DNA from 2 places in the Microbacterium phyllosphaerae genome. Region 2 is predicted to be linked to the other one. Evidence: predicted binding sites of a transcription regulator. Region 2 holds the regulator's gene; the other holds the start of a gene.

Region 1 (9,315 bases), 840 kb from region 2:
TCGCCGCGCTCAAGGAGGCGTCCGGCAACGGCGTCCGCGACACGCATGCGCTCTCTCAGGTCATCCGCCGCACGATCGGACGCTGGGTCAACCAGAAGCTCCGCCGTCGTCCGATGATCGTCCCCCTCGTCATCGAAGCCTGATCACGCGGTCGCGCGTTCACAGTGGGACGACACCCGGCTGTAACGCGCGCACCGTAGGCTCTGTGCATGTCGGACTCCTTCTCGATCAGACCCGCCGCGCAGGCGGACGGGAGCTTTCTCGGCGACATGGTCGTCGAGGCGGCGAACTGGCGCTCGGGCGGAGCGCGGGCGCGCCATGAGATCCTGACCGCGACCGAGCACCGACGTTACATCGCAGGGTGGATGCGGCCGGCGGACGCGGGTTTCGTGGCGATCGACACCGAGGGGCAGCCCATCGGTGCTGCCTGGTACCGGATGCTGTCGCAGGATGACCCCGGCTTCGGCTTCGTGGGAACGGCGGTGCCTGAACTCATCATCGGAGTTCAGCCGATCTGGCGTGCCCACGGCGTCGGCCGGACGCTGCTGCGCCGGTTGGTGGCACACGCGGGGGAGCAGGGCCACCCGAGGATCAGCCTGAGCGTGGAACGCGACAACTTCGCACGCACCCTCTATCGGTCGGAGGGGTTCGTCGTCACGGACATCGGGGATGCCCGCGACACCATGGTGCACCGCGCGTCCTGAAGGGGGCCGCCGCACCCGCGCGAAGACGCCGGAATGCCGCGTCATTACGGGAAATGTCGGCCTCTGGTCGTAACGTGAGAGCATGGCCAGGAGTACCACGAAGTCAGCGCGCGCGTCCGAGAGCGCCACGCCTCGCCCCAAGAGGCAGGCCGCTCCGAAGGCTCAGGCTGCGCCGAAGAAATACATCGACGAACTCGACAAGCCTCCCGTCGCCGTGCGCGCGTGGGCCGGTCTTGCCCACGGCGTCGGCGGACTCTTCCGTGCGTTCGGTCCTGAGACCCTCGAGAAGGACGACCGGCGTGACGGCTTCCCGTTCCTGCTCGTGCTGCTCGCGATCGCCGGCGCAGTCAACGAGTGGTTCTTCATCGGCAACGAGGTCGCCTCGAACATCAGCGCCTACTCGGTCGGTCTGCTGGTCGGCCGCGTCGCCTTCGTGATGCCGGTGCTGCTTCTGCTGCTGGCCGGTTGGCTGTTCCGTCATCCGTCCTCCGTCCACGACAACGGGCGCATCGGCATCGGGTTCGGCCTCTTCGTGCTCACCCTCGCGGGCTTCTGCCACATCGCCGCCGGCCGAGCCGACTCGGCAGGACTGCTGGTGCGTGCCCAGCCGAAAGACGGCATGCCGGCACTGAGCGAGGCCGGCGGTCTCTTCGGATGGATGGTTGGCGAGCCCCTCTCGTACCTCACGCCCGTCGGCGCCTACATCGTGCTGACGCTCCTCGCGGGGCTCAGCGTGCTGATCCTCACCAAGACGCCGCCGAACCGCATCGGTCAGCGACTCGGCGACCTGTACGCGTGGATGTTCGATGCCGAGCGCACCGAGAAGCCGTCGAAGGACGCGGTCGCGATCGACGACGCCGACAAGGTCGACGACCCGGATGTCCTGCCCTGGTGGCGGCGGAACAAGACGGGTCGTGAAGAGGACCCCGACGAGGGGACTCTCGGATCCGACGACATCACCGCTCTCCTCACCACCTCCGAGCCGACGCCCGCCTACGACCAGGCCGTCGTGGTCGAAGACCCGTACGATGCCGCGACCGAAGTGCTGTCCGATGTGCGCTCCGTGACGGAGTCGTTGGCCGGTCAGCAGACCACTGCGCTGCTCGATGACGGGTCCGACACGGGCGAGGTTCCCGAGCTGCCGGGTCTCGACGGCTTCGGAACCTCCGGGCCGGGGGAGCGGGGCCCCCAGGCGCCCGTCGCTCCGTACATCCTGCCGTCCCCGGGGCTGCTCGTCGAAGGGCCGCCCCCGGTCGTCCGTTCCGAGGCGACCGACAAGGTGATCGAGCAGATCACGAGCGTGCTGAGCCAGTTCAAGGTCGATGCGAAGGTGACCGGCTTCTCGCGGGGCCCGACGGTCACGCAGTACGAGGTCGAGGTCGGTCACGGCGTCAAGGTCGAGAAGATCCTCCAGCTGAGCAACAACTTCGCGTACGCCGTCGCTTCCAACGACGTGCGCATCCTGTCGCCGATCCCGGGCAAGAGCGCCATCGGCATCGAGATCCCCAACGCCGACAAGGAGATGGTCGCGCTCGGCGACGTGCTGCGGTCCCCGGCCGCGCACAAGAGCACGCATCCGATGACCATCGGCGTCGGAAAAGACGTCGGCGGCAACATCGTCATCGCGAACCTCGCGAAGATGCCTCACCTCCTCGTCGCCGGTTCCACGGGTTCCGGTAAGTCGAGCTTCGTGAACTCCATGATCACGAGCCTGCTGATGCGCGCGCGGCCCTCGGACGTGCGGATGGTCCTCATCGACCCGAAGCGCGTCGAGCTCACGAGCTATGCGGGTGTTCCGCACCTGATCACGCCGATCATCACGAACCCCAAGAAGGCCGCCGAGGCACTCCAGTGGGTCGTGAAGGAGATGGACATGCGGTACGACGACCTCGCGTCGTTCGGATTCCGCCACATCGACGATTTCAACCGCGCAGTGCGTGCAGGCGAGGTCGAGCTGCCCGTGGGCAGCGAGCGGGTGCTCAAGCCGTACCCGTATCTCCTCGTGGTCGTCGACGAGCTCGCCGACCTGATGATGGTCGCTCCCCGTGACGTCGAGGACTCGATCGTCCGCATCACCCAGCTCGCTCGAGCCTCCGGGATCCACCTGGTGCTCGCGACGCAGCGACCGAGCGTCGACGTCGTCACAGGTCTGATCAAGGCCAATGTGCCCTCCCGACTCGCATTCGCCGTGACCAGCGTCACCGACAGCCGAGTGATCCTCGACAGCCCAGGTGCAGACAAGCTGATCGGGCAGGGTGACGCGCTCTTCTCACCGATGGGCTCGTCGAAGCCGTTCCGTCTGCAGGGTGCGTGGGTCGACGAGAAGGAGATCGACGCGGTCGTGAAGCACGTCACCCGCCAGGCTCGGCCGGACTACCGTGCCGACGTCCAGGAGGCGATGGAGCCGACCAAGAAGAAGGAGGTCGACGAGGACATCGGAGACGATCTCGAGCTGCTGCTCGCGGCGGCCGAGCTCATCGTGTCTTCGCAGTTCGGATCGACGTCGATGCTCCAGCGCAAGCTGCGCGTGGGCTTCGCGAAGGCCGGTCGCCTGATGGACCTTCTGGAGTCGCGCGAGATCGTCGGGCCCTCCGAAGGGTCTAAGGCAAGGGACGTGCTGGCTACCGCCGAGCAGCTGCCGCAGGTCATGGCGAAGCTCCGAGGCGACGACGCGCCGACCGCAGCACCCACAGTGGCCCCGGCGACGGCCGCGGGCCTGCCGCATGACCCGGTCGAGGCCCAGTTCCAGGGGCTTCCGGTCGTCGAAGCCGATGACGATGGCGATGAAGACGCCTGGGGATTGACGGGACGCGACTGATGGCCATCCCTCGGCAGCTTCCCAACGCGATCACCATCGCTCGCATACCTCTCGCGGTCGTCTTCCTCGTCCTGCTCCTGATCGGGGGAACCTACGGCATCGGTGACATCACTGTGCGCTGGATCGCGGCTGTCCTCTTCATCGTGGCGATCTCGACGGACTGGGTCGACGGCTACCTCGCGCGCAAGTACGAGATCGTCAGCGACTTCGGCAAGCTCTGGGATCCGATCGCAGACAAGCTCCTCACGGGGGCGGGCTTCATCGGTCTCGCACTGCTGGGCGAACTGAGCTGGTGGCTCGTCATCATCATCCTGATCCGCGAGTGGGGCATCACGATCCATCGCCTGATCGTCGCGAAGGAGCACGTCGTCGCTGCGGCGTGGATGGGCAAGATCAAGACAGCGGTGCAGGCCGTCGCCCTGTCCTGGGCGCTGCTCCCTCTCCACGTGGTGATCGGGCTCGAGCCGTGGGTTCTCGTGACGGCGATCCTGATGATCGTGGTCCTGATCCTCACGGTGGTGAGCGGCATCGACTACATCGTCGCGCAGGTCCGAGGGTCTCGGCAGTCGTCGTGACGACGGCATCGGGGGCACTGGACGCTCTCGTCGAACGCGGGTGGACGCTGGGCGTCGCGGAGTCTCTGACAGGTGGCGCCCTCGCGGCGGAGATCGTGTCCGTCCCCGGGGCGTCGCTCGCGCTGCTGGGCGCCGTCGTCGCCTACGCGACGCCGGTGAAGCGCACGCTTCTCGGAGTGGACGCCGACCTACTGGCCGCATACGGCCCCGTGCACCCCGAGGTCGCGCGGCAGATGGCAGACGGGGTGCGACGCGCGGTGAGCGTGGACGGGCGCGCTGCGGACGTGGGGGTATCGACCACCGGCATCGCCGGGCCCGCGTCCCCCGACGGTCAGCCCGTCGGCACGGTGCACATCGCGGTCGTGACGCCGACCTCAGCCGTGAGCGAGTCCCACATCTTCCCCGGCGATCGCGCGGAGATCCGCGCGCAGACCGTCGATGCCGCGGTCGCTCTGCTGCGTCGAATCGTGCGGGAATAGGCGCGGCATGAGTTCCGTTGTCATCAATGTGCTCACACCGAAAGCACAGCGTGCGAAGGTAGATTTTGTGAAGGTCGGTAGGACTAGACTGGCGATCTCATCGGGGGAGACCTCGAGAAGACGATCTGGGAGGAGGTTCCGATGATTCTTGTACGACAGGAAATCGGCGATGTGCTGAGGGACTTCCGCCTGCAGAAGGGGCGTACGCTCCGGCAGGTTGCAAGCAAGGCATCCGTCGCCCTCGGCTACCTCAGCGAGGTGGAACGAGGTCAGAAAGAGGCATCGAGCGAGATCCTCGCCTCGGTGGCCGATGCGCTCGACGTTCCCATCTCGATCATCATGCGCGAGGTCGGAGACCGCATCTCCGTGCTCGAGGGCATTCAGGTGTTCCCGGACGTCGTCCCTGACGACCTGGTCGCCTCGATCGAGCCCGAGCTCTCGCTCCACTGAACCCTCCGGGCGCTTCCTCTCCATGAGACGCAGTGAATTCCTCCGCGCCGTCGACGCGGAGTTCGGTGGCCGTGGGCCGTCTCTCGTCAGCGACCTCGTCCTGACACAGCTCTCCGGACGCACCGCCGATCAGGCGTTGGACGACGGAGTTCCTCCTCGCGATATCTGGCTCGCCCTCTGCGCAGAGACGGATGTGCCCGCCGAACGCCGTCATGGTGCCGGGCGCCTGGAGCCGCGCAAGAGGTGAGCCCTCGGCCCGCTCGACGTGTTCGACGCCTGACGTCGCGACACGCCATAGCGGCGTGTTGTCGAATATGTGTTCGAAACCGGCGTAGTCTTCTGCACAAGTGGTTCAGAGATCTTGTTCTCCCTGTTTCCCGGTGCCGGCGACTCAATGTCCGAGGCCCCTCGTACGGTGAGAAGCAAGCCGAAGAGCCATACGCCTTGTCGGAGAGTTCCGCCCAGCCGGGAGGACCGCGACAGCCTACAGGCGGCACCACGCGAGCATAAGGAGCCCGTCATGCCATCACCCGCTGACCGCGAGAAGTCCCTCGAGACCGCACTCGCACAGATCGATCGCCAGTTCGGAAAGGGCTCGGTCATGCGGCTGGGCAGCGACGAGCGTGCCCCCGTCGCCGTGATCCCGACCGGCTCCATCGCCCTCGACGTCGCTCTCGGCGTCGGAGGCCTCCCGCGTGGTCGAATCGTAGAGATCTACGGTCCGGAGTCGTCCGGTAAGACGACGCTCACGCTGCACGCGATCGCTAATGCTCAGCGTGCCGGCGGAATCGCGGCCTTCATCGATGCTGAGCACGCGCTCGACCCCGACTACGCGGCGAAGCTCGGCGTCGACATCGATGCCCTTCTCGTCTCGCAGCCTGACACGGGTGAGCAGGCTCTGGAGATCGCGGACATGCTCGTGCGTTCCGGGGCCATCGACCTCATCGTCATCGACTCCGTGGCGGCTCTCGTGCCGCGCGCCGAGATCGAGGGTGAGATGGGCGACTCGCACGTCGGTCTCCAGGCTCGACTGATGTCCCAGGCGCTGCGAAAGCTCACGGGTGGACTCAACCAGACGAACACGACGATGATCTTCATCAACCAGCTGCGCGAGAAGATCGGTGTCTTCTTCGGATCGCCCGAGACCACCGCGGGTGGAAAGGCGCTGAAGTTCTACGCGTCGGTTCGCATGGACATCCGCCGAATCGAGACGCTCAAGGACGGCACCGATGCGGTCGGAAACCGCACCAGGGTCAAGGTTGTGAAGAACAAGATGGCTCCGCCCTTCAAGCAGGCGGAGTTCGACATCCTCTATGGTGTCGGCATCTCACGCGAGGGCAGCCTGATCGACTTCGGTGTCGAGCACGGCATCGTCAAGAAGTCGGGTTCCTGGTACACCTACGACGGTGATCAGCTCGGGCAGGGCAAGGAGAACGCGCGTACGTTCCTGCTCAAGAACCCAGACATCGCACTGGCGATCGAGACGCAGATCAAGCAGAAGCTCGGTATCGGCGGCGCCGTCGAAGCACCGGCTGACGAGCTCGCTGAGCGTCGTCCGGCGTGATCGTGATGGTTCTGGGGTGTGTGGCAACCGGAGCGAACCATGAGTGAGGGCGGGGGCGAGCGGGATCAGCTCGCCCCCGTCATCCCGCTGTTCGGACGGACTGCCGCGCGCTCGGGCTCCACCGGCGACGGTTCAGGGGCCGGTGGGCCGGCTCGTGACGACCGCACCGGGTCTGGTCGAGCCGGAGCCGGAACCGACGGGCTGGCCGAAGTCACCGGATCATCTGACGCAGGTGCGCGATCCGGGTCGGAGCTGGCTGAGAATTCTCGAGCCGATGTCTCCACGTGGAACTCCACGTGGAGTGATCTCGGCTCGACGAAAGCCTCGACGCCCGATTCCCGAGATCCGAGCGACCGGCACCCCGCTCGCGGTGCCGCGGCACGGTCCGCACCGCGCTTGCGTGCACTGCAGCCGTCGGACGATCTCGGCGGCGAGGTCGGAGGCGTGGATCCTGCACGCGTGCGTGAAGCCGCGGAAGAGATTCTCGTGCGCAAGTTGCGCTCTCGATCGCTCTCGATCTCCGAAGCGCGCATGGTGCTCAAAGGGTACGAGCAAGACGGAGCGCGGCTCGACTCGGGCGCGATCGACGACGTCCTCGACGACTTCTGTCGACGGGGGTATCTCGACGATGCTCTCCTCGCCGGTCAACTCGTCACCTCGGGGGTCGAGCGAAAGGGTCAGGGCCGCGTGGCGCTCTCGAGAGCTCTGGCCCAGCGCGGGATTCCTCGTGATGTGGTCGACGCGGCGCTCGACGAGCTGCCCGACGACGATGCCGAGCGGGCGCTCGAGTACGCGCGCACCAAGGCACGGGGCCTGTCTCGTCTCGACGGCGACACCGCGTTGCGGCGCCTGGTCGGTCAGCTCTCCCGCCGCGGGTACAACGGCTCGGTCGCGATGACCGCTGCGAAGAGGGCTCTCGCCGAGGCCTCTTTCGGCGGGTCGACATCCGGGGTCCGTTTCGTCGACTCCGACTGACGAGTCTGGCCTCGAGGGTGTCGGGTTCCGGGTCGGTACCGCTCGGGCGTCCGCTCGGGAAGCGCTCGTACAATGGGGGAATCATGACTATCCCGCGCAGTGAACCGACGATCATCAGCTCGTCGTCGGCAGCAATCGACTCCGACGGTCGCACCCGCTCGTACGAGGTGCGCACCTTCGGGTGCCAGATGAACGTCCACGACTCCGAGCGACTCTCGGGGTCTCTGGAGAGCGCAGGATACGTCCGCGCCTCCGACGGCACTGAGGCCGACGTGGTGATCATCAACACGTGCGCGGTCCGCGACAACGCTGCAGGGAAGCTCTACGGCACCCTGGGCCAGCTGGCGGCGGTCAAACGTCGCAAGGACGGCATGCAGATCGCTGTCGGCGGATGCCTCGCGCAGATGGACAAGCAGGCAGTGCTCGACAAGGCGCCCTGGGTCGATGTCGTCTTCGGCACACACAACATGGGTTCCCTCCCCGCACTCCTCGAGCGCGCGCGCCACAACGGCGACGCCGAGCTCGAGATCCTGGAATCGCTCGAAGTCTTCCCGTCCACCCTCCCCACCAAGCGTGACTCCGCTCACAGCGGCTGGGTCTCGATCTCCGTCGGGTGCAATAACACGTGCACTTTCTGCATCGTTCCGAGCCTCCGCGGCAAGGAGAAGGACCGGCGGCCGGGAGACATCCTGAACGAGATCCGGCTCCTGGTCGAAGACGGCGCGATCGAGGTGACCCTGCTCGGACAGAACGTCAACTCCTACGGAGTCGAGTTCGGAGACCGTCAGGCGTTCGGCAAGCTGCTGCGCGCCGCGGGAGAGATCCAAGGACTCGAGCGCATCCGCTTCACGAGCCCCCACCCCGCCGCCTTCACGGACGACGTGATCGATGCGATGGCCGAGACAGCGAACGTCATGCCGCAGCTGCACATGCCGCTGCAGTCCGGCAGCGACAGGATCCTCAAGGCGATGCGGCGTTCGTACCGGAGCGAGAGGTTCCTCGGGATCCTCGACCGGGTGCGGGACCGCATTCCGAACGCGGCGATCACCACCGACATCATCGTCGGATTCCCCGGTGAGACCGACGAGGACTTCGAAGACACGATGCGCGTGGTCGAGCAGGCCCGCTTCTCGAGCGCATTCACCTTCCAGTACTCGATCCGAGAGGGCACGCCCGCGGCGACCATGGAAGACCAGATTCCCAAGGCCGTGGTGCAGGAGCGCTACAACCGCCTGATCGCGCTGCAGGAGCGCATCTCCCTGGAAGAGAACCAGAGGCAGGTGGGCCGCGAGGTCGAGGTGCTCGTCTCCACGGGCGAGGGAAAGAAGGATGCCGAGACGCACCGCCTCACCGGACGAGGCGAGGACAACCGCCTCGTGCACTTCGAGGTCACGCCCGGATCCGCTGTGCCGCGGCCCGGTGACGTCGTCTCGGTGACGATCACCCATGCAGCGCCGTTCCATCTGCTCGCCGACGATCCCACCGGGGCACCGCTGCGCATCCGTCGCACCCGCGGCGGAGACGCATGGGATCGCGCGCAGGCGGACTCGTGCGCTGTTCCGGCGGCGACCACGGGTGACGGACCCCGCGCAGTCTCACTCGGCGTGCCGACGCTTCGCGTCGGCGTGTGACCCTTCCCCGGCACATGACCGTTCCGGTCCCGCATGGCGGGGCGCACTCACCGCGGCTGTGGGCGATCGTCGGAGCCACAGGCACGGGTAAGAGCGACCTCGCTCTCGACCTCGCCGAG
Region 2 (9,315 bases):
GTGCTGCGCACACGGGTGGCGGTGCGCGGGGTCTGGGCGGTGGTGCTCATGAAGCCGATCCTATCGACGCGAGGGCGTCGAGGAACGCCGTGGTCTCCGCCTCGGTGCCCGCTGTGACGCGGAGGTGACCCGGGATCCCGACGTCGCGGACGAGCACTCCCCGGTCGTACAGCTGCTGCCACACCTTCTTGGGGTCTGCGACCCCACCGAACAGCACGAAGTTCGACCAGGACTCGTGCGGGGTGTATCCGAGAGCCTCGAGGGTCGCCGAGATGCGATCGCGCTGCTCGACGATCTCGTCGACCATCCCCAGCATCACGTCGGAGTTGCGCAGTGCCGCGACGGCCGCGGCCTGCGTGAGCGCGCTCAGGTGATACGGCAGGCGCACGAGCCGGAGAGCATCGATGAAGGCGGGGTCGGCCGCGAGATATCCGACGCGCGCACCCGCGAAGGCGAAGGCCTTGCTCATGGTGCGAGACACCGCGAGACGAGGACGCCCCTCGAGGAGCGTGAGCGCGGATGCCGCATCGCGCGGCGCGAATTCCTGATATGCCTCGTCCACGACGACGACGCCCCGCGACGCCTCGTAGACCGCCTCGACGATGTCGAGCCCGAGCGGCGTGCCGGTCGGATTGTTCGGGGAGCACAGCAGGATGACGTCGGGATCGTGCTCTTTGACCTGCGCCACGGCCTCATCGGGCGTGATCGTGTAGTCCGGCTGCCGGGTGCCTGCGATCCACCGGGCACCGGTCCCCTGCGAGATGAGGGGATACATCGAATAGGTCGGGGCGAAGCTGAATGCCGTGCGTCCCGGTCCACCGAACGCCTGGAGAATGTGCTGGAGGACCTCGTTCGATCCGTTCCCCGCCCAGATCTGGTCCGCCTCGAGACCGTGGCCCAGGTACTCGGCGAAGCCCTCACGCAGGGTCGTGAACTCGCGGTCGGGGTAGCGGTTGACGTCGCGAAGCGCCACGGCGATGTCATCGAGGATGTCGCTGGCGACGGCATCCGGAACGGGATGCGTGTTCTCGTTCACGTTGAGAGCGATCGGCAGTGGCGCCTGCGGAGCGCCGTACGGCGTCAGCCCTCGAAGGTCGTCGCGGAGCGGGAGATCGGAGAGTGATGAAGTCACCCTTCCCATGGTAGGCCGCGTGCGGCTCACCGACGCGCGTGGTGACGGAGAATGAAGCCGACCCTGCGCTGCACCCCGGTCACTCCGGGCGCCGATGCCCGCTCACTCGGAGTACTGCGTGGGAATCGCGAGCTCCTGGCCGATCTGCAGGCTTCCGCCGCGGAGCAGGTTGAGCCGTGTGATGTCACCGATGACCTCGCGGGGATCCGCGCCCGGTGCGATCTCCTCGGCGATCGACCACAGGGTGTCGCCCGGCATCACGGTGACGGTCGCGAACGTGGTGGTCGAGCTCTGCTCGCCGGAAGCCATCGCGCTGCCGCCACTGAGCGCGGCGAACGCGATGCCTACAGCGAGCGGAACGGCTGCCGCCGCGAGCACGACCCGACGACCACGCGCCGTCAGCCGGAGCTTCGTCGCCGGACGAGCCGGGAGGACTGCTGCGCTGCTGAAGGTGATGGTGCTCATGTCGTGCTCCTCTGCATCTACCGCGTGAGCGGTGAAGTTGGCGTAGCGTTCGCATCCGCGCCTCGGCCGGGAGCCGTGGATACGAAGCTACGTTCCGAAGTTATCTTCGAATTCGAATATCTGTCAAGCCTTTTTCGAAACAATGACCCGAGAATCGGTCGACACGCTCGAACAGATCTTCCACATCTGGCCGTTTCTCGGATACGGTTTCGATACGAACACCCCACCACGGGCCTCCGACATTCGAACTGAGACGCCGGATCGCACACCTGAGGAGCACCATGAGCGACAACTCCGCCCCCGAGGCAGACGTCCCGCGCACTCGTCGCCGGAAGAGCCTGAGCCCCAAGCAGATGGCGATCCTCGAGGTCATCCAGACATCGATCAGCCGGTACGGCTACCCGCCGAGCATGCGCGAGATCGGCGATGCCGTCGGGCTCAAGTCGCTGTCGAGCGTCACCCACCAGCTCGGACAGCTCGAGCTCAGCGGCTACCTGCGTCGCGATCCGGGCAAGACGCGCGCCATGGAGGTGCTGATCGACCTCCCGGGTTCGAGCGGTGAGAATCCGGCTGACGTCGCGACCCCCGTGGGCGACGCGGCACTCGTGCCGCTCGTCGGCCGCATCGCCGCCGGCGTGCCGATCACCGCCGACCAGCAGGTCGAGGAGATCTTCCCCCTCCCCCGTCAGCTCGTGGGCAAGGGCGACCTCTTCATGCTCAACGTCTCGGGCGAGTCGATGATCGACGCGGCCATCTGCGACGGCGACTGGGTCGTGGTGCGCTCGCAGAACAGTGCAGAGAACGGCGAGATCGTCGCGGCGATGCTCGACGGCGAGGCCACGGTCAAGGTGCTCCGCCGTCGCGACGGCCACACGTGGCTGCTGCCGCGCAACTCGGCGTTCGAGCCCATCCTCGGCGACGAAGCCGTGATCCTCGGCAAGATCGTCGCGGTGCTGCGAGCGGTCTGATCCCGTCGAACCCGCGACGACGGCCTCGCCCATAGGCTCGAAGCATGTCCTCGCCGTTCGGTTCCTGGCCCTCCCCGTTCTCACCCGCACGCATCGCGGCGGCCTCACCCCGCATAGACGGTGCGGCGTTCGTCGGTGACGACATCTGGTGGGGCGAGTCGGTGCCGGCCGAGCGCGGGCGATTCACGGTGCGCAGCTCGAGCGGTGACGAGATCCTCCCGGCGCCGTGGAGTGCGCGATCGCGCGTCCATGAGTACGGCGGCGGGGCCTGGACGGCGGATGCCGACGGCACCCTGTTCTTCGTCGACGCACAGGACCAGCGTGTGCACCGACTGACCTCCGGCGCTTCACCGGTGCCGCTCACTCCGACCGGCCCTGCCCACGGAGGTCTGCGGCTGCAGCAGGGGCGGCTGTTCGCCGTTCGCGAGGACCTCACATCGACTCCCCACCGTCGTGGCATCATCGAGATCCCTGTGGACGGTTCTGCCGCCGATGACCCCGACCGCGTGCGGGTCGTCGCCGAGGGCACGGCGTTCGTCGCGCATCCGTCGCTCTCACCCGACGGGTCGCGCGTGGCCTGGGTCGAGTGGACGGGCGATCGGATGCCGTGGCAGCATGCGACCCTCGTGATCTCCGACGGCTCCGCCCGCACCGAGGTGCCGACGCAGGCCGCTCTGCAGCCCGAGTGGATCGACGACCAGGAGCTGCTGTTCTCCGACGACCCTCGGGGACGATGGGCGCTGCACCGCCAGCGACTCGATCACCTCCGCCTCGACGGCGCAGCGGCGCCGGTCGACGATGTCGACGTCGATGCGGACACCGGCTACGGGCTGTGGGTGCTGGGCAACCGCTGGTACCGCCCACTCGCCGACGGGCGCATCGTCACTGTCCGCACGAACGGTCGCGACGAGGTCGTCGTGATCGATCGCGACGGCGGGGCGCGCCGACTCGACATTCCCGCGGACGGGCACGTGAGCGTCGACGCCGTATCGGGGTCGCGTGTGCTGCTCACGGGCAACAGCTCGACCACGTCACAGGGAGCCTGGTGCGTCGACGTCGAGTCCGGTTCGGCGCAGGTGGTCGCAGGAGCCTCGCCCGTCCACCCCGAATGGATGCCGCGCGCGTCCGAGCTGCTGATCGACGGTGCCCACGGGAACGTGCACGCGTTCGTCTACCCTCCGAGCAACCCCCAGGCCTCGGCATCCGGCGACGAGCTCCCGCCCTACATCGTGCTCGTGCACGGCGGGCCGACCGCTCACGTGACCGGGGCTTCCTCTGCGGCGATCGCGTTCTACACGAGCCGCGGCATCGGCGTGCTCGACGTGAACTACGGCGGTTCGACAGGATACGGGCGCGCCTACCGAGAGCGTCTCGACGGACGATGGGGAGTGGTCGACGTCGACGATGTGATCGCCGCGGCCCGGGAGCTCGCCGACGCGGGCCTGGCGGATCCCGCACGGATCGCCATCCGCGGTGGGTCGGCCGGCGGATGGACCGTGCTGTCCGCTCTGGTGCGCGGAGGAGTGTTCGCCGCCGGCATCAGTCGCTACGCCGTCGCGGATCTGCGGATGCTCGCCGAGCACTCCCACGACTTCGAGGCGCACTACGTCGAAGGACTCGTCGGGCCCCTGCCCGCAGCCGAGGCGCTGTACGTCGACCGCTCGCCTCTGACCCACGCCGCCCGGATCGCGGTGCCCGTGCTGCTGATGCAGGGGTCGGATGACCGGGTCGTGCCGCCGTCTCAATCGGAGGCCATCCGGGATGCACTGGCGGCCAATGGAGTCGATCACGAGTACGTGCTCTACCAGGGCGAGGGACACGGGTTCCGCTCGGCCGAGACGATCGTCGATGCCCTGGAGCGCGAGCTCTCGTTCCTCGGACGCGTGTTCGGCTTCACCCCGTCGTTCTGATCAGTCTCCGGTGCGGTTGCGCAGGCGCATCGCGCGCTCGGCCTCGCGAGTGTCCTGACGCTCGCGTAGCGTCTGACGCTTGTCGAACTCGCGCTTGCCCTTCGCGAGGGCGATCTCGACCTTGGCACGGCCGTCGGAGAAGTAGAGCTTGAGTGGGATCAGCGTGTAACCGCCCGCCGACACCGCGTGCTGCAGCTTCGCGATCTCCTCGCGGTGGAGCAGCAGCTTGCGGATGCGCTTCGCCGAGTGGTTGGTCCAGTGCCCCTGCGAGTACTCGGGGATGTGCACGGAGTCGAGGAAGACCTCGTTCCCCTTGACGAACGCGTATCCGTCGCTGAGATTCGCACGCCCCTGACGCAGCGACTTCACTTCGGTGCCGGTGAGCACCATCCCCGCCTCGTACGACTTCTCGATGTTGTAGTCGTGACGTGCGCGACGATTGGTCGCGATGACCTTCTCCCCGCGTTCCCTGGGCATGATTCTCTCCTGATCCGCGTCGTGCAGTGATTCCAGAGCCCGGTGGCGGGCGCACGACAGCCTGTCAGTCTATACCGGCGGCGCCCGCCTCCGGCAACGCGGTCAGGTCCGCAGCCAGCGACGGATCGCGAATCCGGCGGACAGGGCCGCCAGGACGACGCCGATGCCGATGAGCACCGGTACGACGATGGCGGCATCCTGCATCGACACCCACGTCGTGATGAACGGGACGCGTCCCCGGAGGTATCCGTCGACGCCGAAGTGCACCCCGGCGACGACAGCCGCGCTGGCCAGCACCGATCCGAGGAACGCGGCGAAGACGCCCTCGAGCACGAACGGGGTCTGGATGAAGCGGTTCGAGGCACCGACGAGGCGCATGATCCCGATCTCCTTGCGCCGCGCGTATGCCGACAGCCTGATGGTCGTGCCGATCAGCAGGATGGCGGCGATCAGCATCAGCACGGCGATGCCGACGGCGATGTACGTCGCCACCGTCAGGGCGGAGAACAACGGCTCGAGGTATTGCAGCTGGTCCGTGACCTGCTCGACGCCGGCGACGCCGGTGAAGGCCTCCGCGATCACCTGGGACTGACCCGGGTCCTTCATCGTCACGAAGAACACCTCGAACGCCTGGTCTGCGGTGATGACGCTCGCCTGGTCCTCGCCGAGCTGTTCGACCAGCTTGGCGTAGGTGTCTTCCTTGGAGTCGAAGCTCACCTCGCTGATGAGCGGGGCGAGCGCGTCACCGTCGAGCTGCGCGCGGACGGCATTCACCTGATCTTCCGTGGCGCCGCCGTCGACGCAGGTGTCCTTCTCCGAGATGTCGGAGCACATGTACACGGCGACCTGTGCCCGCTCGGTCCAGTAGCCGCGCATCGTGCCGATCTGGGCCTGCATGAGGATCGCCGCGCCGACGAACGTCAGCGAGACGAAGGTGACGAGCACGACGGAGATGACCATCGAGATGTTCCGTCGCAGGCCACCGAGGGCCTCAGTGATGATGAGTCCGATTCTCATGAGGTCGGCCCCACTTCCTCTGCGCCGTCATCCGAGAGGCCGAGACGATCGGCCACCCCGAGTTCGGCGACGTCGACGGTGGGGAGCACGATCGGATGCGTGCGAGGCACGACAGCCGCCGGCACCTCTGCGGGCTTCTCGTCGACTGCGGGCGGTTCGACCGGCGCAGCCTGCGCCTCGGGCGTCTCGGATGCGGTCGGCACCGCGTCGGCCGACGCCGCAGCGGCCTTGCGCTGCGCGCTGAGCTCCTCGGCGAGAGCGGCACGGACGACCGAGAGGTCGGCGGTCTGGCGCTGCACCTCCTGCACCGCTGTCAGCGCGGCGGCTGCTGCTGCTCCGCGGATCTCCTCGGGAACGAGGCGCGGGATGTTCGAGGTGTCGCCATAGCCGCCGTGCACCTCGTCTCGGACCATCTCGCCGTCACGGAGCTCGATCACGCGGCGCTGCATCTGGTCGACGAATGCCGCCTCGTGCGTGGCCATGAGCACGGTCGTTCCGCCGGCGTTGATCCGCGCGAGGAGCTGCATGATGTCGACGGACGTCGCCGGGTCGAGGTTTCCGGTGGGCTCGTCGGCGAGCAGCACCTGGGGGCGGTTGACCAGCGCTCGTGCGATCGCGACACGCTGCTGCTCGCCGCCGGAGAGCTCATGCGGCATCCGCTTCTGCTTGCCGTCGAGGCCGACCAGCGCCAGCGCCTCAGGCACGGCCTGCTGGATGAACCCGCGTGACGACCCCGTCACCTGCAGGGTGAACGCGACGTTCTGGTAGACGGTCTTCGACGGCAGCAGACGGAAGTCCTGGAACACGGATCCGATGTGGCGCCGGAAGTAGGGGACCTTGCGGTTCGCGAGGGACCGCAGGTCGCGGCCGAGCACCGCGACCCGACCCGTCGTCGGTACGTCCTCGCGCAGGATGAGCCTCAGACACGACGACTTGCCCGACCCCGAGGCGCCGACGAGGAAGACGAACTCCCCGCGTTGGACTTCGAAGTCGACCCCGGACAGAGCGGGGCGTGAGGTCCCGCGATAGCGTTTCGTGACGTTCTCGAAGCGAATCATGGCTGTTAGAGCCTAAGCGCGCGCTCCCTCCTGCCCGCGAGCGACACCCCGCTCGCCCCCTGCGTGTCATATCGCACTGCTATACATGGAGGTGCCGATCCATGTCATCCGCGTGGACGACGACTCCGAGGGGGAATCATGACGACGCCTGCAGGCTGGTACGACGACGGATCCGGGCGCCAGCGCTGGTGGGACGGTACGCAGTGGACGGAGCACTTCGCTCCGATCGCCGAGCCCGCAGCACCTGAGACGCCCCTCGATGTCGAGGCACCTGCAGCGACCGTTGAGGCGTACGGCAGCGAATCAGCGGATGCCGCACGCGAGGCGCCCACGGAATCCAGCGCCGATGCTCCCGTCACCGGCGACGCGTCCGATGCCGCAGCCGCCGCCACCGCGGACTCGCTCGGCTCGGTCGCCGCGGTCGAGACCTCGTGGAGCGAGCCGGCGACCGGCACTCCGTCGACGCCCGCTGACGACGTCACGACCCCCGAGACCCCTGGCGGATGGACCGCGTCCGACACGCACTCCCCGACCCCGGGCGCTGAGCAGCCGGCGGCGGAGGCCACCGCTGCCGAGCACACCGCACCGGAGTTCTCCGCCCCCGAGTCCACCGCACCGGGTGCCACCGCCCCGGCGGCGGCTCCGCTGGGTGGCGACGTGCCGCCGTACGCGAACGCAGCGCCCGGATATGACAGTGCACCGCCGGCCTACCCCGGTTCGGCGCCGACCTACCCCGGTGCCCAGGCGCCCCAGCAGGGGTACCCCGCGACGCCCGGCTATCCCGGCGCTGCTCCCGCCTATGCGGGCGGCGCCTACGCTCCCGCCGGCCAGGCATACGGAGCCGGGCCCGGGTACCCGCCGGCATACGCGACGGCCGGTCCCACCGCACCCGCGAAGCTGTCGATCGCCGGCCTCGTCGGACTCGGTCTCGCCGCACTGGGAACGATCCTGTCGTGCATCCCGCTGACGTTCGGCTTCGGCTGGTTCCTGCTCGCGGCCGGATTCATCGTCTCGCTGATCTCGATCTTCCTCAAGGGCAAGAAGTGGCCGGGCATCACCGGCCTCATCCTGTCGGTCGTCGGAACCATCCTCGCCGTCGTGGTGGCGATCGCGTTTGTGACATCCACGGTCGCGCAGGTCGTGCGCGATCTTCCGACCGCCCCGCCGTCGAGCGACTCCGACAGCGGCACCGATGATGGAACGACCGACGACGGCACCGGCTCCGTGCAGGTCGAAGAGGGCACGATCGGCGACACGGTCACGCTGACGCTGCTGGGCGGCAGCGGCGAGGTCACCGTCACCGAGGCGAGCTGGGCGACCAGCGACGGCTCGAGCATCCCCTCGACCAACGGCGGATACGTGACGCTCGAGACGACGTGGACGGGCATCGAGGGCACGACCGCCGCGAACCCGCTCTTCACCTCGCTCGAGACGGCAGACGGCACCGAGGGACAGATCGACTTCTACGTCACGGGCGCACCGAACGAGCTGCTCGAGCCCGGACAGACCGTCAGCGGACCCATCACCTTCGACATCGCCAAGAGCGAGTCGTACGTGTTCGTCGTCACAGACGAGGCCGGGCGCGACATCGCACGGATCTCGGTCACGCCCACCGCCGGCTGAGCCTCGACGTCGGACGGGAATCCGTCGCTCTGCTGCGACGGCCCCCAGAACGTCCGGTGTCAGCAGAGGATGCGGCTGCGGATGCCCCGGCATCCGCAGCCGCATCTCCATACCGGTGACGGCCGTCGCGACTCCGATTCATGGAGGCGGGGAACGGGATGCCCGAGCAGGCCCGGGGCGAGTCCATCGCGATCACCGGCGTCGAATCAGAGCTCGATGATTATTGGTTCGTGCCCACCGAGACGTCAGGGAAGCGCGCGAACGACCGCGCGATCCAGTGCATCGCGTACAGCTGCGCAGAGGTCACGCGCGCGCTCGAAGGAGCCGGCCGCTGAGACGCGCTCAGTCCTCGTCTTTGCGCTTGCGCCAGCGGATGCCCGCCGAGATGAACCCGTCGAGGTCGCCGTCGAACACGGCAGCCGGGTTGCCCGACTCGTGTCCCGTGCGAAGGTCCTTCACGAGCTGCTGTCCGTAGAGGAAGTACGAGCGCATCTGGTCGCCCCAGCTCGCCGTGATGTTGCCGGCGAGTTCCTTCTTCTTCGCCGCCTCTTCCTCCTTCTGGAGAAGCAGGAGGCGGGTCTGCAGCACGCGCATGGCCGCGGCGCGGTTCTGGATCTGCGACTTCTCGTTCTGCATCGAGACGACGATGCCGGTCGGAAGGTGCG

The links. The regulator LexA, encoded in region 2, represses DNA repair genes until DNA is damaged. The targets are predictions, from matches to a motif close to TCGAACANNTGTTCGA.
Region 1: a site for LexA is predicted at 5,335-5,350, ahead of recA (recombinase RecA). Genes of this name have one in related genera too.

Annotation. Positions count from the first base shown of each region.
Region 1 is NZ_JAGIOA010000001.1:2,157,846-2,167,160, forward strand. It holds gene JOF42_RS10010 (ribonuclease J) at 1-143, shown strand, start outside; gene JOF42_RS10015 (GNAT family N-acetyltransferase) at 210-704, shown strand; gene JOF42_RS10020 (FtsK/SpoIIIE family DNA translocase) at 787-3,522, shown strand; gene pgsA (CDP-diacylglycerol--glycerol-3-phosphate 3-phosphatidyltransferase) at 3,522-4,097, shown strand; gene JOF42_RS10030 (CinA family protein) at 4,094-4,576, shown strand; gene JOF42_RS10035 (helix-turn-helix domain-containing protein) at 4,718-5,026, shown strand; gene JOF42_RS10040 (DUF3046 domain-containing protein) at 5,049-5,273, shown strand; gene recA (recombinase RecA) at 5,547-6,590, shown strand; gene JOF42_RS17935 (regulatory protein RecX) at 6,630-7,565, shown strand; gene miaB (tRNA (N6-isopentenyl adenosine(37)-C2)-methylthiotransferase MiaB) at 7,649-9,196, shown strand; gene miaA (tRNA (adenosine(37)-N6)-dimethylallyltransferase MiaA) at 9,211-9,315, shown strand, end outside.
Region 2 is NZ_JAGIOA010000001.1:2,997,836-3,007,150, forward strand. It holds gene hisB (imidazoleglycerol-phosphate dehydratase HisB) at 1-50, opposite strand, end outside; gene JOF42_RS14135 (histidinol-phosphate transaminase) at 47-1,141, opposite strand; gene JOF42_RS14140 (LysM peptidoglycan-binding domain-containing protein) at 1,235-1,597, opposite strand; gene lexA (transcriptional repressor LexA) at 1,879-2,565, shown strand; gene JOF42_RS14150 (S9 family peptidase) at 2,610-4,475, shown strand; gene smpB (SsrA-binding protein SmpB) at 4,476-4,952, opposite strand; gene ftsX (permease-like cell division protein FtsX) at 5,055-5,969, opposite strand; gene ftsE (cell division ATP-binding protein FtsE) at 5,966-7,027, opposite strand; gene JOF42_RS17970 (DUF2510 domain-containing protein) at 7,166-8,650, shown strand; gene JOF42_RS14175 (hypothetical protein) at 8,809-8,985, shown strand; gene prfB (peptide chain release factor 2) at 8,993-9,315, opposite strand, start outside.